DNA from 2 places in the Mucilaginibacter robiniae genome. Region 1 is predicted to be linked to the other one. Evidence: riboswitches for the same ligand, from Rfam matches in the RefSeq annotation. Region 1 holds a riboswitch; the other holds the start of a gene.
What was found. Region 1 has a riboswitch for fluoride ahead of HH214_RS09245 (phosphatase PAP2 family protein). Riboswitches for the same ligand answer to the same signal wherever they lie in the genome.

Region 1 (4,425 bases):
GCCTCTGGAGTCTAATACTTCCCGGGCGATGAGATTGGTAATTTTCATAGGATTATGGATTTGTTATTTGAATGAGTTGCTGGCTAAGTTCGATAAGCGGCTGCAAAAAGCTATGATACCCGGCGCGGTCATTTTCGTCAGTTGGGCCGTAACCTATCAGGCGTTCAAATTCAGCGCCTGACAGGTCTTCCCACAAACGAACCGCTTTAATGTTCAATAACTTATTTAAGCTTTGCGTTTCTTTATCAATCGCGTAAAACCGGCTAAAGTTTTGCAGGGCCGTTTTTGTCAGATTGAGCTGAGCAATCACAGCCTCGTGCTGATCTGTGGTAAGATCGTCAGATAGCATAATTACGCCGGTTTTTTCTTGCGGCAATTTGGCATAAGCAAGCAGTTCTTCCATAGCTTCTAGGTATTCCGCGGCGACATGAATGACTGAGCCGATAGCCCTAAGATGATTGGAATTAAAATTATTTTTCATATCGTTTATGCGTTAGTTAAAAGTTGTGCATACAAATCAGGTAAACCGCTTGCGCGGATTGCTTGTTGCACCTGTTGTACATTGTAGGGCACACGTTTGATCTGAACGTCCAGGGCACTAACCAGATCCTCCTTTAAAGGTAAAATAGTAAGCAGTGCGTAGGCAGCCCTTGGATCACCATCTTTTGGTTTTCCCACTGAGCCTACATTGACGGCCAGCTTAGTTAGGCGGGCGGCGCCTTCATCTAATATGAACCGCCGGATATAAGGCCGGTGCGTATGCCCCATCAGGAGCACCTTTGCATTAGCCTGGCCCATCAGTTGCACCAAATGTGGCTCAGGGCAGTCTTCAAACACGTATTCATTTATACTGGCGGGACTGCCGTGGGTCAGCACGAGTGCCTGTGTACCGAAGGCGGGATTAAATGTAAGTGTCAGTTGTAATGGCAGGGTCTGCAAGTACTGACGGTTGCTTTCTTTAAGCGTTGCGTTGGTAAATGCAATAGCCCGTAAACCGGCCTCATGCTCTTCCTCTGTCTGGTAAGAGAAGGGAAATTCGGGTACTCCCTGCCCGATACCCTGATCATGATTACCCATGAGACTACTGATCCGGCGCCCACGTATAAATTCTACAACCTCGTTGGGCCAGGGTCCGAGGTTGACCAGGTCGCCCAGGCAATATACTGCATCCGGCTGTGCATTTTGCAAGTCGGCCCAGACAGCTTCCAACGCCGGCAGGTTACCGTGTATATCGCTAAAAACCGCAATCCTCATAGATGTATTCCTTCCTGAAGTTGAATCATGATGAGGCTAATGGAGATAGTCCGAAGCATGGCGACCAAGATATCCTGGATCAGCTCTCCTCTGCGCTGGTACCAGCGGATTATTATAGGACCGTAAAAAGCAATCACAAATATAGTTACAGCTACACCCAGCAACAGGGAGATAAGAACATCTGCAGGAAAACTCAGGCCGTTGAAAATAGATAGATAAGCAAGACCCATCGTAGTGACAGCCAGTGTACGCTGCATTCGCTTGTTATTCCGGTATAACCAAGCCAGGCCGGTTCCTAATACCGCTATTCCAAGCGCATGAGCTGAGGGAAAGCTGCGGGTGGATGATTGCCCTCTGATCAGCAGTGGCGCCAACTGAGTGCCCATAGCTGCAGACGGGCTCTGCTGGGAAGGAAAAAATTTATAGCGTAGCGGCAGATGCAGGTAAAAGGCAAAGATTAGTGCACACAAGACCGTTGTCCACCCAGATGGGAAACGGCGGCTTAGTATTAAAGTCAGGATGGATGGTAAAAGAACAGGACCGGTGAGCCACTGCACGCCCTGAAACGTTTCGGTGGGGTAAATTAGATGCCATTGATATAACTGGAGCCACGTTCCTCGGTTACCCCGAAGAAACACCAAAAAAGTCAACAGTATGATAAAGCACACTACCGGTTTTAAAAAGGGTGAAATTGAAGATAACGTGTATTTGAACCGCATATCCTACAAACAAATAATATCAACCTCAATTCAAAAGGTCAACTTCAGTCTGCAGGCGCCATCAGCAAAATGCGGTTTGTTGAGAACTCAACCGGAAGGACACCATTTCCGTTAAAGCAAACTTACAACTTCGAAGTTTAAAAAGCAATTATTTTAATTGAAAAAATAATTGTGAAATGAGCATCTGGTATTAAAAATGCAAAATATACGATTATTAGTGAAATATTTTGGTGACTACTTCAAGTGATTTGACTGCTTACTATCACCTGTTAGGAAGTATAAATAGCTCAATATCGTGATTTACATTGGTGTTATTCAACTATATTTTATTGTTCATTTAAGGTTATCCTCAAAAAATTAATTGCTTAAGGGAAACCATAAAAATTTGAAAGGTTTAAGGCTTATCGCAATATTGCGATATAGCTTACGGGTATTGCAAAGAATTGAAGAATGCAGGTATCATTCAAGGCACCATAGAGGGCGTCAGCACCTGCTATTGCATCGAACCGAAAGCCTGGACCAGATTGCGAAAAGATTTAGGTCTGTGTATGATTTTTTATATTGAATTAAAAACCTGCTGTTAAATTTTTAACAGCTATCCATTATAATGTTACAATACAAACGGTGCAAAGCAACCAACAGACAACAGACATGGTAAGGCAGAAGTACAGCGACATTGTCTTACAGGATAAAGCTGAAAACCAAGCCTAGTGCTGCGGAGCGGGTGGCTGCTCCACCGAGCTGTACAATATCATGAGCGATGATGATACCGAGCTGAGCGGCTATAGCCCGGATGCTGATTTGGGCCTGGGCTGCGGCCTGTCCGCCCAGCCTGCCAGAATCAGTGCAGGGCAAACCGTAATTGATCTGGGCAGTGGTGCGGGCAATGACTGCTTCGTGGGCAGGACGGAAGCCGGTGAGGCAGGGTGATTGGTATCGACATCACTGAGGCCATGATTGCCAAAGCAAGGGCCAATGCGGACTGAGCGATTTGTTGAAGCAGGAAACTGGTAAAACCGTCATTGAACTGATCCATATCGCTCTGATTGCAGAAGCCAAAAAGAGGCTGCAGCAAGGTAACGAAAATGTCTCGCAAACCGCGTTTGCACGGGTTTTAAAACCGTTCCTGTTTTCGAAACTTTTTAAAGTGAAGCAGGACTAAATCCGGTTTTCTACCTCAAACAATTATTGAACTGCTTGAACTTTTCTCGACCATTTTTGAACTGTTAACCTTCATTCATTTTTTCAAAAGCTTTATACCTTCGCTTAGTTCTTTTATATCAACAAACGGCTTTCAATCTAAAGCTGTTTGTTGATATAAAAGCGTTGATCAGATCCGCTGCGACCGACACCCATACTACCATCCACACCCAAATGGCATCGGTGATGCAGGCTGCGTCGTCGGACAGCAGGAAAGGGACAGCACTGACAAAATTTCCCCGTTTGGCCGTTACACCCCACTAGATGAATGCTATTCAGGCCCTAATGAGCATCTTTGACTTGGTCTGCGGTGCCCATCAGGCTGTCGGATAGGCTTTGGCTTTACCGCCCAGCGCTTCGACTTCTTTCACGGCGGCATTCAGCCCGTCTGTGCCCCTGGCCAGCAGCGCAAGTGAAGCGCCTTGTTTGGCAAATTCCCGCACTATGGCTCTTCCCAAACCGGCCGAGGCACCCGTCACGACTACGGTCTTGCCTGCGAATTTTCGTTTCATCATAATTACAATGCCTGGTCCTGGTAATATTGTTCAATGGCGTCCCCAATTACATTGACCGTTTCCTGTGCTACAGCGCCACTCACCAGACTCCATGAGTTGTCGCCGTTGTTGATAATAGACACAGGATTACCATTCAGTTCAAAACTGAAGGTTTCATCGGGATGTGTAATCCCAAGCGCCGTTGCAGATTTTTCTTCAGGCAACTGAACTGAAATCTGAAATTTATCTTCATGCTTCATTCTTTTACAACAGCTGTGCTGAATGATTGTTGAATTTAGTTACCTGAAGTTAACTACAGGTTAATCAAAGCCGCATCCCTGTTGTTATGCAAAAGAAACATCAAATGAACTATCAGGTGGAAGAGATATCCGGCTACAGTTACGCGGTTCAACTGATTCCGGTAACAGACAGCGACAAGCAATTACTGAATGATAAGAGAGGCAGTGAAGCTATAGCGAAACATTATCATGAAGCGGTAAAATCTAAGTTCGGCGCACAGATTCACATTGCCTCCTTTTCATCCAATCCTGATTTTCCTTACAGTGCTACCATAGAATGTACAGCACAAAGCGGCTCAGTCTAAAGAGTGCATAAGTGTGATAAATGATGCTGCATAACAGCATTTACTTCATTAATTGAACTAAAAATCAGGCCAGTATGGATGAGCAGTCTAAACCCTTCGAAAACGACATAGCTACATTCAGAACCGATGTGAAACAAAGAGTCCTGGCTTTTGC
Region 2 (4,425 bases), 1.4 Mb from region 1:
AGGTAAATAGGTAGATTCGGATAACATAGCAGGTTTGAAAATTTACAACAATGATAGCAATGTGTATCGAGATAATTAATCGTGTTCAGCCATACGGATGTCAAATACCACCTGCTGTTTGGCTGGTAACTTCACCCTTACAGTTAAAGGTACACTGCTTTATTTTTTAAACCTAAATTTATACTTAGCCAGTTTTTGGTGAAGATAACCGCGTTGTTTGTTTAAATCAGCTAAGGTTGTTTCATCCTGTAAATTAGCATCAAACAGCTTAGGTATGGCAATGCGTTGCGAACTGTAAATGCCGGTATGTCCGCTAAACAGATAAGCCGTAAAGCAGGCTACGGCAAACAGTAAGGCATGTTCACCGCCAAATAGTTCAATACCCATAAATGTGCAGGCTAATGGAGTGTTGGTAGCTCCGGCAAATACCGCTATAAAGCCTAAAGCTGCAAATAAACTTACAGGTGCATCCAATAGTCCGGAAAGTGTGTTGCCAAGTGTAGCGCCTATATAAAATAAAGGCGTTACCTCGCCGCCTTTAAAGCCGCTGCCTAAAGTTAAAGTGGTATATAAGGTTTTCCATAGCCAGCTCCAGGTATCAGCGCCACCCGCATGAAAGCTGGAAGGGATAGTTACTGCACCTGGGTACTGCGCATCAACCCCTAAACTTAAATAATCGGGTTTACCTATAATGTAGGTAAGCCCTATAATAAGCAAACCGCCGGTTAAAGGTATTAGCCATTTGTGGGTGAACAAAGCAATGAAAGTTGCTTTAATTTCATTCACCATTAAGGAAAACAACCAGCTTGCTAAACCAAAGGCAACAGAAGCAAGAACTACCTTAGCCAGCAATACCCAATTAAATGGCAGGTAGGCCGACAGCATATAAGACGTTTTTGCCAGTACATCAATATGATAAGCGGTATGATGAACACCCCAGGCTGATACGGTAACATCACCCACAATGGCGGCAATAAGAGCTGGCAGGATAGCATCATATTTGATGCGGCCAATACTTAATACCTCTAAGGCAAAAATAGCGCCGGTAAGCGGCGTACCGAATACAGCGCCAAAGCCGGCAGCTACGCCAGCCGTGAGTACCAAGTGCATATCGGCCTCGTTTAACTTAAACCATTTACCGAACATACCTGCAATGCTGCCGCCTATTTGTACAGCGGTACCCTCGCGCCCGGCCGAGCCGCCAAACAGGTGGGTGATTACCGTAGTAAGTAAAATAATAGGTGCCATTTGTGGAGGTATCCCACCACCGGGCTTATTAATTTCGTCCATAATCAGGTTGTTGCCCTTTTCGGATGATTTACCTACCGACTGGTAAATAAAGTGAATAGCAATACCTGCCAATGGTAATAAAAACAGCAACCAAGTATGACTAAATCTGAAATGAATGGCCCAGCTGAGCAGCCATAAAAACAAAGCGACTACGCTACCAATAATTATGGCAACAGGCAAGATAAGCACCGTCCAACGTAAGCCGTATTTTAAAGTTTGAATAACAGGATGGTTGTAGAAAGCGGAAGAAGATTTAAAATTTTTCACCTACAAATGCATAGTACCGCATACCATAAAATATGCAGTTAGTTATTTGCAGGCGCCATCAGCAATATGCGGTTCGTTGCAAAGCAACCGGAAGACACCATTTCCTTACTGCAAAGATAGCAGTTAGCCTGTTTAATTAGGCTACAAAAATGTTAAAAATGTAACCCTGATTTCAAATATCATGATCGGTATACTAAAATACCTAAATAGGTGTTAAGAAGGAGGTAACTACCACAGCATCACACATTCACACAATATACATGCTGCGGTGTTTTTAACTTAGAAATACGATCTATTGATATGCCTTCGAAGAAAATAGCTTCTATAACAACAGTTACATCATTTAAGCTAAACCAACTGGTTCTGCTACTCTTAGCTTTAGTTTTTGGAGCAGCTTCAAGTAGGGCAGAAGACTTTAAGTTTAAACTTAAAAATGAATCCAAAAGTAGCTTACTTGTTTTTTATAAAATATCGAAAAAATCGGGCGCTTTCAAGGTGAAATCATTGATGAAGCTAAAGCCGGATGAAGAGCGTATTAAAGAAGTTGAAGTAAGTAAAGGAGATACCATTTCTTTTTATGGGCAGAACCAGGAAGACGTGACCTCTGCTTTAATAAAAAAGGATTACACCTATTTGAATGCCCATAAAAATCAGGTCTTTTACATACCGATTGTTATTCCTGAAAAAGAGAATGCCAGTTTTGAATCGTTGCAGAACTTAAGCCTGCAACTGGAACACAATAAGGTGCTGAACTTTTTGCTCAAGCTGGATTCCAGTACGGTTAGCAGCTTTTCATTACTGGAAAACAACTTTCAGAATGTGTACCCATTAGGGACCTTTATTTTTGTAGATACGAAAACCAATCGGTTGTTGTTGCCTCCACTTGAACCTTCGTACTGGAACAATAGCGAGAATTATTTAACCATTCAGGATAGCTTGTATGCTTTAGTAACTACCCAACACCAGGTACAGGCCGATGCACAGATTGCCTATTTTTTGGGCAGATTAAGCAATTCGTTTAATAACAACAACTGTGTAGAACTGGACTTTAAAGGGAAATTATCTCTAATTAGATGGCGGCCTAGTCCTAATGCTAATATTTACCAGATATTTAATGATAATGCCGTGAAGGCTTTTATTCAAAACTGTTATGCGCAAATTGATAACCCCGATCAGCAATATCAACGCTATCGCTTATATTTCTTGACCTCGTATGAACGGGTAGATAATCTGGAGGTATATGGTCGCAAGTTTTACAATTTCGGCAATCAGACAGATTTGTCTATAAGCAGCAATCCTGGATTTCAGTTAGTGAGTTCTAATGTAGGGCTGATGTATGCCAAAAACCGCACACTAAGCAATTATTATTCAGTGCAAAACGCTGTATTGCGTACGAAGGCTTATGATTTTACCTCACTGTTGTTTAAGGGCTTTAAAAACGATATAAAAGCCAGAATTGTAACTGATACTTACATGCGCCAGAGGCAGGTACAGTCTGCTATTTTGGGTGAGTACGAAAACTTGATTAGCTATAATCCTAACTCGCAAGGGTTAAGTTTAGCGAAACTTTCTAAACGCGATTCATCATCATTAATTCCGGTGTTAACTACTGTAGCTAATTTAACGCCTTATAATTATCAAGCTTTAGATACCGCCAAAGCAGCACCTGCTGGTAAAAACGATCAGGTTGAGGCATATAACAACCGTGCACGTATGTTTAATGCACATTTATCAGAAATTAACAGCTTGGTTAAACAACTGAACCAGATAGATGCCGACATTACCAAAATTAGTCAAACCAAAACTGATGCCGGTTATGCAAATACCTCCAAAAGCACACCCGGTTTGCTTAACGAAATTGAGGTGAGTACAACTTTAGTACGGAAAGAATAAGTAGATTAGTAATCTGTAAATGCAGAATCGCCCTTTGTTCGTGCGATATTTAGAAAAGAACTTGGAATAATTAAGAATAAAAGATTATACCTTAATCTTAAGTTATTTTAAGCAGGTAACAAATCGTGAATTTTTTTAAGCAATTCATTCATACCATATACTTTAGGTAGTGTTGCATCTGGCTTGTATCCGGTCAAGTCTTCATCGGTCATGACCGAGGCGAAAATTACAGGCAAATCTTTGAATGAACTATGTTGTTTAAGTTGTTGCAGTATTTGCCTGCCATCATAACCATTTAAGTACCCATCCAGAATAACCAAATCAACATTATTTCTGAATAGGCAAGAAAAAATATTATTGTAAGTTCTGCATATTAATGGTTCATAGCCAGCTTTATGCAAAACCATTTCAATAGCCTCTGTTAAATCCTCGTTATCTTCAACAATCAAAATGCGCTTACTCATGATATTTTGAAGGATTTAACAGGAATACCAAGCTTTAGTTTTAGTGTACAGGTGAATATGACACTGATTTATTTTGGTTCAAAGTAAATTGAATAGCAGGGCTCAATTCATGAATATCAAAGGGCTTTTTAATATAACCGTCGGCTTTGGCAGTAACTGCCAATTCTTCTATATGCGGGTAGGCTGATAACAACATTACCGGAATGTTTTCAGTAGCCTTTTGGCTTTTAAGTCTTTGGCAGTGGATACTACCTGTATCTACATCACAAAGACATTCATCTATTAAGATAATATCGGGTTTAATCAGGTTTAATCGGGTTAGGATATCAGCATTAGTTGAGGAAACTACCTCATAGCCGTTATCCGTTAAAGCATACTCCAGAATATCCAAGATATCCTGATTGTCTTCAATCAACATCACTTTCATTGCCATTAAATTAGGGGTGGCACAAAGGTATGCTTATTATTATCTTAGTAAGAAATTAAGTATCTTTTTATCTTAGATATTTAC

Region 2: linked by a shared signal. The riboswitch ahead of HH214_RS15165 (voltage-gated chloride channel family protein) and the one ahead of HH214_RS09245 (phosphatase PAP2 family protein) in region 1 are both predicted to bind fluoride.

The regions. Positions count from the first base shown of each region.
Region 1 is NZ_CP051682.1:2,068,241-2,072,665, reverse strand. Features, by position in the region: gene eno (phosphopyruvate hydratase) at 1-48, opposite strand, end outside; gene HH214_RS09255 (hypothetical protein) at 53-481, opposite strand; gene HH214_RS09250 (metallophosphoesterase family protein) at 487-1,254, opposite strand; gene HH214_RS09245 (phosphatase PAP2 family protein) at 1,251-1,811, opposite strand; fluoride riboswitch at 2,019-2,092, opposite strand; gene HH214_RS09240 (hypothetical protein) at 2,655-2,828, opposite strand; gene HH214_RS09235 (hypothetical protein) at 2,968-3,135, shown strand; gene HH214_RS09230 (SDR family NAD(P)-dependent oxidoreductase) at 3,491-3,688, opposite strand; gene HH214_RS09225 (hypothetical protein) at 3,691-3,927, opposite strand; gene HH214_RS09220 (hypothetical protein) at 4,014-4,271, shown strand; gene HH214_RS09215 (hypothetical protein) at 4,346-4,425, shown strand, end outside.
Region 2 is NZ_CP051682.1:3,433,332-3,437,756, forward strand. Features, by position in the region: gene HH214_RS15160 (putative sensor domain DACNV-containing protein) at 1-27, opposite strand, end outside; gene HH214_RS15165 (voltage-gated chloride channel family protein) at 160-1,557, opposite strand; fluoride riboswitch at 1,600-1,671, opposite strand; gene HH214_RS15170 (hypothetical protein) at 1,858-3,450, shown strand; gene HH214_RS15175 (response regulator) at 3,558-3,914, opposite strand; gene HH214_RS15180 (response regulator transcription factor) at 3,955-4,347, opposite strand.